Regions from separate parts of the Allorhizobium ampelinum S4 genome, predicted to be linked through region 2. Evidence: predicted binding sites of a transcription regulator. Region 2 holds the regulator's gene; the other holds the start of a gene.
The links. Region 2 encodes LexA, which represses DNA repair genes until DNA is damaged. Its sites were predicted from a motif close to TGTTCNNNNTGTGTTCNG; they were not measured.

Region 1 (5,780 bases), 1.5 Mb from region 2:
GGTCCTTCCGGATTGGCAAGAAGGTCAGCGGATGGAGCCTCGGTCGCTGCAACTTCGGCCTCTTTGACCTCCGCCGATGCTTCTGTCGTTGCTTCGGCGCTGATCTCAGCATTTGGAACGGTCTCGAGCACTGCCGGTTCAGCAGCGACAGTTTCCGTCGCTGAGGCTTCACCATGCTGATCCGCATCGTCTTCGTCGGTTTTTTCGACGCTTTCGGCTGTCTGCGTTGGTGCATTGGCAGCTGCTGCGGCAGGCTTGTCATCCTGGGTGCCAAGGAAGGCCTGGGCCTCTTCTGCCTTGACCGCATCGGCGCGGTAGCCGAGGCCTTTCAGGATTTCTTCCATGTCATCGGGTGTCGCACCGAGGATGGAGAGCATGGCCGTGGTAGTGGTGAAGCGGCGGCCATCGTAAGCCCCGTCCGGGCGCGGCGTGGTGCCCGGCTTCCATTGCAACAATGGACGGATCAGATCCGCCAACCGCTCCAGAATATCGATGCGCACGGCCCGCTTGCCCAGGAAGCGGAAGCCCGCCAGCTTATAGAAATTGCGCTCAAAGCTCGGATCAGTCACCACTGAGGTGCGGCCTGCGGCCAGAACCGGAATGAGATCGCCATAGCCTGGCTTGTCCAGGCCATCGTTCTTCAAGGCCCAGAGCAGGGTGATCAGCTCGGCCGGTGCTGGCTTCAACAGGGCTGGCATGAAGATGTGATAGGCGCCGAAGCGCACGCCGTAGCGGCGCATGGAGGCGCGTGCATCCTGGTCCAGCGACTTGACCTCTTCGGTGACGTCGCGGCGGAACAGAATTCCAAGCCCTTCCACCAGCTGGAAGGCCAATCCCTTGGAGAGGCCCTGCAAGTCCTCGGCCCGCGACAGATCGTCGAGTGGCTTCAGAATGGTCGAGATATGATGATTGACGAAGCGCTCGATGCGGGCGACGACGTGCTCGCGCGCATTGCCGCTCAGCGGTTCGTCCGCCAGCAGCAGAATGCGGGGGCGCATGATGTGATCCGAGCCGGTCAGCCGGGCGACGGGATCACCCAGCCACCGGACGAGACCGTCGGAACTGAGCGCCAGATCCCCATTGCCCGAAGCATGCAATCTTGCAGCCCGCGCTTCGAATTCCAGGCCAAGCGCCTTTTGGGCAGCAGTTTGCACCGCCTTGGCGTCCGGCCCCTCGGTTCCAGAGATCGGCGTAAACCGGAATCCGGAGAGTTGGCCCACGTGATGTCCCTCAACGAAGACATCACCGTTCACACTGATTTCAGCTTCCAGCATCCCATTCTCTCTCAAGCGCTTCATAAGCACAGATGTCCTGCGATCAACAAAGCGTTTCGTCAACCTTTCATGTAACGCGTCAGACAATCGATCTTCGATTTCCCGCGTCTTTTCTTGCCAGTGTGTCGGATCGGCAAGCCAACCTGGCCGGTTCGACACATACGTCCAAGTTCGGATCTGCGCAATGCGCGCAGAAAGAGTATCTATCTCGCCGTCTGTCCGGTCGGAGCGATGCACCTGCTCTGCCATGAAATCTTCGTTCACACTACCGTGCCGGGCAAGGTCGGAATAGAGGGTAAGAATCAGATCGGCATGTTGTGCCGGGGTAATTCGCCGATAATCCGGTAATGCGCAGGCATCCCACAGCAGCGAGACGCGATTTGGCGACGAAGCAAGGTCCTGGACTTCCGGATAGCGGGCCAGATAATCTAGCGCCTGCTGATCGATTGCTGGCAGCGCCCGCACCAGTCCCGCCACCTTAGGGGCGGCATCGAGGCTGCGGCGCAGGTTGGCAATCGAGGAAAAATCGAATTGGGCGGTGCGCCATTGCAGCACCTTGACCGGATCGAAATGATGGCTTTGCAACCGTTCCACCAGTTCCGGCTCAAAGGGATCGACCCGTCCTGTGACGCCGAACGTGCCATCTTTCAGATGGCGTCCGGCGCGCCCGGCAATCTGGCCCAGTTCTCCGGGATTGAGATTGCGGAACTGATAGCCATCGAACTTGCGGTCCTGGGCAAAGGCAACATGATCGACATCGAGGTTCAGGCCCATGCCGATCGCATCGGTCGCCACAAGATATTCGACATCGCCGGACTGATAGAGGCCGACCTGGGCATTGCGGGTGCGCGGGCTGAGTGCGCCGAGCACCACAGCCGCCCCGCCGCGCTGGCGACGGATCAATTCGGCAATGGAATACACCTCGTCGGCGGAGAAGGCGACGATTGCCGTGCGCTGCGGCAGCCGGGTGATCTTCTTTTCGCCAGCATAAAACAGCTGCGACAGGCGTGGACGCTCAACGACAGTAATACCCGGCAGAAGATGCTGAAGGATCGGCTTCATGGTCGCCGAGCCTAGCAACAGGGTTTCCTCGCGTCCGCGCAGATGCAAAAGCCGGTCGGTAAAAATATGGCCGCGCTCGAGATCGCCCGCCAACTGGATTTCATCAATGGCCACGAACGCGACTTTGGTCTCGCGCGGCAGCGCTTCGACGGTGCAGACAGAAAACCGTGTATTGGGCGGGGTGATCTTTTCCTCGCCCGTGATGAGGGCGACATGCGCCGCGCCGACCCGCTCGACCAGCCTGGTGTAAACTTCGCGCGCCAGCAGCCGTAAAGGCAGGCCGATCATACCTGACCCATGGGCAACCATGCGCTCGATGGCATAATGGGTCTTGCCCGTATTGGTCGGCCCCAGCACAGCAATCACGCTGCGGCCGCTCAGGATCATGGGTTGCGAAGTCAAATCGTCGCTCCGGACTGCACTGTCAAAAGAAGATGGCAACAGCCTATCTTCCTTCGGGACCACACATGGCGATGCCTTGGCGCAAAGGCAAGAAAAGAATTGCCCTGGAGCTGCTTTTCCGGTTCCAGAGGCGAATAGGAGGGAAATAACCTCCGGTTGTGGTGTATTTTGGTTGTTTTGCGCGCCGGGCTTTGATTCGGAACAGCTAAAGAACGAATCGGCGACGAATCACTGACTCCTCCTCTTTCATGTTTTGTTCCAAGCTTCATCTTGTGGGTCACTGGCCTGAGGCGAGCAAGATGATGGAGGCCACTTACAACCGAAAACAGTGCCGGTGTTTGAAACAGTGCCTTGTAGAGGAAAGGGCAGACCGGGTGGAACAATACAGGACCAGGATCATTATAGGGTCACATGAATTAAGACATGCTGAAAAGTAAAGGGAAACACCATGCTAGGCACAATTCTCGTCATCATCCTCATATTGTTGCTGCTTGGGGCGCTTCCGACTTGGGGTCATAGCCGCAACTGGGGCTATGGTCCGTCCGGCGGCTTGGGTTTGGTTGTGGTCATCATCATTATTCTGCTGCTTATGGGCCGTATCTGACGGTTATCCAGGCCAGGAAGAAGAGGAAGTTTTTATGAAAAAGACAGTGATTGCAGTCGCCATGCTCTTGCCGATGATTGCGTCTTGTACGCCGACGGAGCGCGGTGCCTCGATTGGTGCAGCATCCGGCGCGGTCATCGGTGGTGTTGCTACCAATTCGGTTGGTGGTGCTGCGGTGGGTGCCGTCGGCGGTGGTGTGATTGGCGCTTTGATTGGCCAGTCAACAGAGCGTCGTGGCTACTGCGTTTACCGTGACCGTTACGGTCGCCAATACGAGCGCCGCTGCCGCTAAGCGGCATAGATTTGAATGCGAAAAGCCGCCGGAGCGATCCGGCGGCTTTTGTTTGTTGGGATAAGGCAATAGCGGGTGGAGCAAAGCCGATGCAGTCAGACGAAGAATTGGCCACCATTGGCGGAAATCGTTGAGCCGGTGATGAAACCGGCGTCATCGGACGCGAGAAACACCACGATACGGGCAATTTCCTCCGGTTCGCCGAGGCGTCCGACTGGAATTTGCGGAATGATCCGCTCGTTCAAGACTTTTTCCGGGATCGCCCGGACCATTTCCGTGCCGATATAGCCCGGGCAAATGGCGTTAACGGTAATATTCTTCGCCGCACCTTCCTGGGCAAGCGCCTTGGTAAAGCCGAGATCGCCAGCCTTGGCGGCAGAATAATTGGCTTGGCCCATCTGGCCCTTCTGGCCGTTGATGGAGGAAATGTTGATGACGCGGCCAAAGCTGCGGTCGCGCATGCCCGTCCAGACCGGGTGGGTGACATTGAACAGACCGCTCAGATTGGTGCCGATCACATCGTTCCACTGCTCAGGCGTCATTTTATGGAACATGGCATCACGGGTAATGCCAGCGTTGTTGACCAGGATTTCAACCGGCCCGAGGGCCGCCTCGACGGTAGCAATGCCCTGCTTGCAAGCCTCGTAGGAGGAGACGTCCCATTTAAAGACCGGAATGCCGGTTTCGGCTTCAAATGCCTTTGCGGCCTCGTCATTGCCAGCATAATTGGCGGCAACCGTATATCCAGCTGCCTTCAATGCCGTTGAAATTGCTGCGCCGATGCCACGTGTTCCGCCGGTTACCAAAGCTACCCTGCTCATTCCAGTCTCCTCTCAATAAGTGTTTTCTTGTGTTACGTCTCTCCGTTACCCTAGGGGGCAAGGAGTGACATCCCCCAATTCAATGGGTGTTTCTGCGAAATACACAGAGAACGCCAGTCACTACGGTTTGACGCCGGAAACATTGAACTGGAATGATGCAGGTAAAATATGGCCGGATCGGTTCCCGGCTCGTTTATTGTCTTGGCGGTGCGCATGCGGTCCGCCGCTGAAACCAGTTCCGTTGATTCCATCCGGTAAAAGAAAAGGGTGGCGATCAGGCGATACCCTCACCGTTTACGATATCAGAAGCCCGATGGTTCCCCATCGGGCTTCTGGCTCGATAGGCTCAGAGACCTTCGATGCACATGGCAACGCCCATGCCACCACCGATGCACAGGGTCGCCAGACCCTTCTTTGCGCCGCGCCGTTTCATTTCAAACAGCAGGGTGTTGAGAATACGGGCACCAGACGCCCCGACCGGGTGGCCGATGGCAATGGCGCCGCCATTGACATTGACGATTGACGTATCCCAGCCAAGATCCTTGTTGACGGCGCAGGCCTGGGCGGCAAAGGCTTCGTTGGCCTCGACGAGATCGAGATCGTTCACGCTCCAGCCAGCCTTTTCAAGCGCCTTGCGGGATGCGGGGATCGGACCTGTGCCCATGATCTTCGGATCGACGCCAGCTGTGGCCCAGGAGGCGATGCGCGCCAATGGCTGGATGCCGCGACGGACGGCTTCAGCTTCGGTCATCAGCAGGGCGGCGGCGGCTCCGTCATTAATGCCAGATGCATTCCCGGCGGTGACGGTGCCTTCCTTGTCGAAAGCGGGACGCAGCTTGGTCATGCTGTCCAGGGTCGCACCTGCGCGGATATATTCATCGGCATCGACGATCACATCGCCCTTGCGGCCTGGCACAGTGACCGGGACGATTTCGTCCTTGAACCGACCTGCGGCCTGGGCGGCTTCAGCCTTGTTTTGCGAGGCAACCGCAAAGGCGTCCTGCTCATCGCGGGTCAACTGCCACTGGCGGGCAACATTTTCGGCGGTGACACCCATGTGATAGCCGTAGAAGGCATCGGTCAGGCCGTCCTTGATCATGGTGTCGATCATTTTCATGTCGCCCATCTTGGTGCCGGCGCGCAAATGGGCGCAGTGGGGAGCAAGCGACATGGATTCCTGGCCGCCAGCAATGATGATGGAGGCGTCGCCGGTGGCGATCTGCTGCATGCCGAGTGCCACGGCGCGCAGGCCGGAGCCGCAGAGCTGGTTTAGGCCCCAGGCAGTTTTTTCCTGCGGAATGCCAGCCTTCATGGCGGCCTGGCGG
Region 2 (5,780 bases):
GGAAACCATTGCTGGCGCCAGCAATCCGGGGCGATGGTTGGAAGAACCGGGCGGCGGTGGCTTCAACGCGGCGCGCGCCCTGGCACGACTTGGATTGAATGTTGCTATGATCAGCCCCCGCGGCGGCGATGCGCTTGGCCAACGGGTGGCGGTCGCCGCCGAAGCGGCTGGCGTCGACGACCGGCCCTTCACCTTTTTGGATCGGAGCACCCCAAGCTACACTGCTATTTTGGAAAAAGACGGCAATCTGGTGATCGGCTTGGCCGATATGGAGCTCTACCGCTTGTTCTCGCCACGCCGGCTGAAAGTACGCGCCGTTCGCGAATCTTTCGAAGCCACACGCGTTTTGCTGGTTGATGCCAACCTGCCGCAAGAGACGCTGGAGGCGATTGCGGCCATGGCGCGTGAGCTTGCCAAGCCTCTGGCCGGGATCGGCATTTCACCGGCCAAGGTGGTGCGATACGCCGACTGCCTCGATAGGTTCGATATGCTGTTTCTCAACAGCGCTGAAGCAGCGGTTCTGGCGGGAACAAAACCGGATGCCCCTTCTGATTGGCCGGATCTGCTTCGCGCCAAAGGCCTCCATGGCGGCGTTGTCACCAATGGTGCGGGACCGGTCGTTGCCTTTGATCCAAGCGGTGACTATGCCTTGACCCCGCCGCCACTGGACGCACTGGCCGATGTGACCGGAGCTGGCGATTCGCTTTGTGCGGGGGTGCTTTCGCAAAGAGTGAATGACAGTTCCTTGCCGCTGGCGCTGCGCCACGGTGTTGCTTTGGCTGGCCTGACCCTGCTATCTGACAGGGCAACAGACGAGGACCTCACCGCAGATCGCCTCGCCGCGCGCCTTGACCTTGTTGGCGAGCCGCGCGCCCTTCCCCGCCAAACGAGTTCCCGATCATGACCCGTTCGATTTCTCCGCTCCTGCCCATCGTATACGCCCGCGAAGTGGCTGCGGCCAAGACGCGCAATGCGCCTATTGTCGCGCTGGAATCCACCATTATCACCCATGGCATGCCCTATCCGAAAAATGTCGAGATGGCGCAAAGCGTGGAGGCAATCATTCGCGACGGTGGTGCGGTCCCGGCGACCATCGCCGTGATTGAAGGCGTTTTGCATATCGGGCTGGAAGAAGATCAGTTGCAAAAACTGGCGCAAATGACTGATGTCCTGAAGGTCTCTCGTGCCGATCTCGCCTACGCCATTGCCGAACGCCGCACCGGCGCTACCACGGTAGCCGCGACGATGATCGCTGCCGCCCGCGCCAATATCTCGGTTTTTGCCACCGGCGGCATCGGCGGCGTGCATCGTGGCGCAGAAGAAAGCTTTGACATTTCAGCGGACCTGGAAGAACTGGCCCGCACCCCTGTCATCGTCGTCTGCGCCGGAGCAAAAGCTATTCTTGATATTCCCAAGACATTGGAAGTCCTGGAAACCCGTGGCGTACCTGTCGTGACTTACGACAGCGACGAATTTCCAGCCTTCTGGTCGCGGGAATCGGGCTTGAAAAGCCCACTTAAACTGGAAAGCCCCGCAGCAATTGCCAATTTCCAGAAGGTACGCGACCAATTGGGCATTGATGGCGGCATGTTGATCGCCAATCCCGTGCCGGAAGCAGAGGAAATCGCGCGCGAGGAGATGGAAATCTATATTGGCCGGGCGCTGGCCGCGGCTGAACGCGAGGAAATCACTGGCAAAGCCGTCACGCCTTTCCTGCTCGACGCAATCTATCACCTCACCGACGGCCGCAGCCTGACCACCAATATCGCGTTGGTGGAAAACAACGCGCGTCTTGCCGCGGAAATTGCCGTCGCGATGCTGTAAGCCACTGATATCAAAATGGATCGGGGGTGATAATGTCCCCGATCAGACACTGCGGCAGATTATTGTTGTCGATTTATCGTTGGCCATCCGCACTGAAACAACTTGCTACCAACTTTCATTCCGCAATTTCACGTCTTCGATAGTATCGATTTTCTCTATCTTTCTGCCCATTCCCAACCGACAGTCGTCAGGACAATAAAGCAAAGGCTTTCTGTTTCTATAGGAGCCTCTCAGCCTCCCGTATTTAAAGGATGCTTCTCGTTCGTCTCCTCTTCAACGCCGTCTCTCGCCGCGTCATCGAAGGAAATTTGCAAGAAGGACTTGCGGAACACAACTGGAACAGATAGCGTATGTTCTGTATTTGTTTCATAATTCAAAGGGTAGGTCCCAATGCTGACTCGCAAGCAACAGGAACTTTTGCTGTTTATACACGAGCGCATGAAGGAGTCTGGGGTGCCGCCCTCCTTCGATGAGATGAAGGATGCCCTGGACCTCGCCTCAAAATCCGGCATTCACCGGCTGATCACCGCTTTGGAAGAGCGCGGTTTCATCCGTCGCTTGCCAAACCGTGCACGAGCGCTGGAAGTTATCAAGCTGCCAGAGGCCATGACCTCCAGCATACCGCCCCGACGTACAGGATTTTCGCCATCCGTCATTGAAGGCAGCCGAGGCAAGTTGCAGGCAGTTCCATCCGCTCCGGCCAAACAGGTCGAGGAAGTACGCAATTCCTCATCCATACCTGTCATGGGCCGTATCGCGGCAGGCGTGCCGATCTCCGCTATCCAGAACAACACCCATGACATTTCCGTGCCGATGGAAATGCTGGGCAGCGGCGAACATTACGCCCTTGAGGTCAAAGGCGATTCGATGATCGAAGCTGGCATTCTCGATGGCGACACGGTGATCATCCGCAACGCCACCACCGCCAATCCGGGCGATATCGTCGTTGCTCTGGTAGACGATGAGGAAGCCACGTTGAAACGCTTCCGCCGCCGTGGGGCGTCCATCGCGCTGGAAGCTGCCAATCCGGCCTATGAGACCCGGATTTTCGGACCGGACCGGGTAAAAATCCAGGGCAAGCTTGTCGGTCTTATTCGTCGCTATCACTAAGCTCACTGACATCTCCAGCGCCTGACTGGACGTCGTCGCTGGCAGCAGATGGAACATTGGCGTGGGCCGTACCATTCGGTCGATCATAGCGATTGCTGCGCCAGTCGAAATAACGATGGCGGGTCCAGGGCCGATACTGATTTTGAAATGCCGTAACGATATGCAGCGTTCGGGTGGCGGGATCACCAAGCGTGATCTCCATTGCACCGAACCGTCGCAGATCGTTACGGGTCAGGACTTTCGGGGGACGTGACAGCATCGGTCCAGCGTTAGCGGCCTTCTCGGTTTGCAAGAAGGCGAGAGGTTCGCCCGCTTCTATTAGGGACGGGGAATTCTGGTCTGAGTTTGAGGCGCCGCCCTTCACTTGGCTATCTGTGGGCACTGCAACACCCTTCCCCGGTACCGTCGTTACACTGGCTGCAGAAATGTCTCCCGCTTGCGTTCGGCTGATCGTTTGGGAGCGAACGGACGGGCTGCTGTTGTCAGATGGCAGCATGTCACCATCGGCCATGATCCGTTCAATTTCAACGTCCGCCCCAGTCGCGTCTTCCGCAGGCTCCCGGGTAACGGTGGTTTCGTTTTTTTCTGAGGGAATAGTGGATGCTATCGGCGCCTTACATTCGGCATCACGGCCGGCCTCAGTCGAAACGATCAGGTCGGACAGGGCGCAAGCGGCCTGGTTGTAGTCGCGGTTCTGCACCAGGCTGACGGTCCAACCATTGCTGAGCCTCGCGAGGCAAAAGGCATCGGTGCGGCAATGGAAAAGATCAGGTTTTTTATCGGCCTTCTCCTTTGCCGTCGTCATCTCCGCCATCGCCTGTTGCGGCTCTACTGGCTCTCTTCCCTTGACTTTTTGGCCCCCCGTCTTTGTTTTTCCGGCCCGCGTTGTTTCCCGCGCCTTGTCCTCGCCTTTCCCCGCGCCCTGTTGGCCTGTCTCGATCTCAACAGCTGCCAGCTTGGGCAATATTTCAGGCGCAATCGGATCGGCAATGTCGAGCACTGAGCGCCATTGGTTGAAAATGAAACTCGGCGGACGCTTCTTGTTGGTGGCGATGGTCAAGAGATGGCGGTCGTCGGTCCGAAAGAGAGCGAACAGTTGGCCATCTTCGGATATGGCGAGATCGGGCAGTGGCGGATCGGTTTTTATCGCCTCATAGCCAAACGCCGTCAGCATCATCGCCACGCCAATCAGCCGCAGCCGCGTCTTCATCAGGGTCAGTATCAGCAGGCCGGTTGCCGAGACCGGCAGAAACCACCACTCGAACCGGCCGAAGGTGAAGCCATTACCCCAGCTCGCGACCTTGCTGGCAATCATCAATACGCCCTCAAGGCCAAGCCCCATCAACTGGATCGGCCATTGGTCCAGACCGAACGGCATGAGCAGCACGCCGATCATCGCCGCTGGCATGACAAGCATCGACATAAGGGGAGCCGCCAGGAGATTTGCCTCCAACCCATGCAATCCGACCCGGTGGAAATGCGCCGCTGAAAACATCGCTGTGGAAAAACCGCCAAGTGCAGAGGTCATCAGAATGCCGCTGACCAGCGTCATCAACGGCTTCAGCACTGTCAGCGCCGGGATCGCCGGCAGGATGGGAGGCATTCTTGGGCGTTGGCGCCAAAGGTCGAATCCGGCGATCAGGGCAAAGGTGGCTGCAAAGGACATTTGCAGGCTCGGTCCCATGACCTGGGACGGCGAGAGGAGAATCACAAGGATAGCCGCCAGCGCGGCATTGCGCAGGCTGAGCACAGGTCGGTCGAAGAAAGCCGCCGACAGCATGATAACCATCATCAGATACGCGCGCTGGGCGGCAATGTCGTAGCCGGAAATGAGAAAATAGCCGGTCGTGGTGGCTATCGCCCCTGCTGCGGCAGTCTTCTTGATCGAGCGGGCCTCCGCCATGCCAGGGACAAGGCTCAAGAGGCGCCGGATCCCCACGAAGAACAGCCCACCGGCCAGTGCCATATGCAGACCGGAAATCGAGATGATATGGGCAAGGCCGGAAACGCGAAGATCGTTATTGGCCTCCTCCGAAAGGCCGCGCCGCTCGCCGGTCACAATCGCCACGGCAAACGCGCCCGCATCGCCCGGCACGATGGCCCTGATACGATCAGAAATGCCATTGCGCAATTCCTGTGTCGTTTCATCCAGCTTGATTCCGGCACGCTCCCAAAAATCCGGTGGCGCTATCTCTGGTCCCGGCAGAAATGGCTTGGGTGGCTGGTAAAAATAGCCGATCGCGCCGGTGCCCGCAAAATAGGAGGCAAAGGCAAAATCGTTTAAGCCCGGCAAAGCCGGTCCGGACGGCGGGGAGAGCCGCGCCCTGCCCTCAATCCAGTCGCCGGGGTTGAAGGGAACATGCTTGCCGCGGGCCAGAAGCGCGACCTGCTGTGGCATACGCTTAAGACTAGGGTAGCGCGTTTGATGCAGTGCAATCACATATCTTTGATTGCCGTCCGCATTTGGTTCTACCGAAACCACTTTGCCGCGCACCACGGTCGTCACTGCACTGTCTATGATGATCGTGTCCAGACGCGCGGTTTGCACATCGGCTAGCAACATGCCAGCAAGACCGAGAGTTGCAATGCCGCAGACGGTGGCCAGGACAGGATGACGGTAACGGACCCGCAGCCAGACCACTCCGGCTGCACAAAAAGTCAGGAAGATCGGCAGACGGGGAAGGTCCTGCGGACGGGTAAACCACCAGATCGCACCGAGACCAAGCAGAACGGGTAAAAACAGAAATGTCCGACCATAGGCAAGCTCCTGCAGAGCATCCCGGTGGAGAGCACGCAGAAGGCGCTGCCAGCGGGAGACCAGCAGCGGCGATGCGCTGAAGTGGCCC

Region 1: AVI_RS17200 (helicase-related protein) is a predicted target of LexA. The motif match lies at 2,936-2,953, and genes of this name have one in related genera.

The regions. Positions count from the first base shown of each region.
Region 1 covers NC_011989.1:3,660,997-3,666,776, reverse strand. Annotated here, with positions in the region: gene AVI_RS17200 (helicase-related protein) at 1-2,723, opposite strand, end outside; gene AVI_RS29700 (DUF3309 family protein) at 3,187-3,342, shown strand; gene AVI_RS17195 (YMGG-like glycine zipper-containing protein) at 3,377-3,634, shown strand; gene phbB (beta-ketoacyl-ACP reductase) at 3,730-4,455, opposite strand; gene AVI_RS17185 (acetyl-CoA C-acetyltransferase) at 4,802-5,780, opposite strand, start outside.
Region 2 covers NC_011989.1:2,111,337-2,117,116, forward strand. Annotated here, with positions in the region: gene AVI_RS10065 (carbohydrate kinase family protein) at 1-904, shown strand, start outside; gene AVI_RS10070 (pseudouridine-5'-phosphate glycosidase) at 901-1,824, shown strand; gene lexA (transcriptional repressor LexA) at 2,215-2,934, shown strand; gene AVI_RS10080 (ComEC/Rec2 family competence protein) at 2,915-5,780, opposite strand, start outside.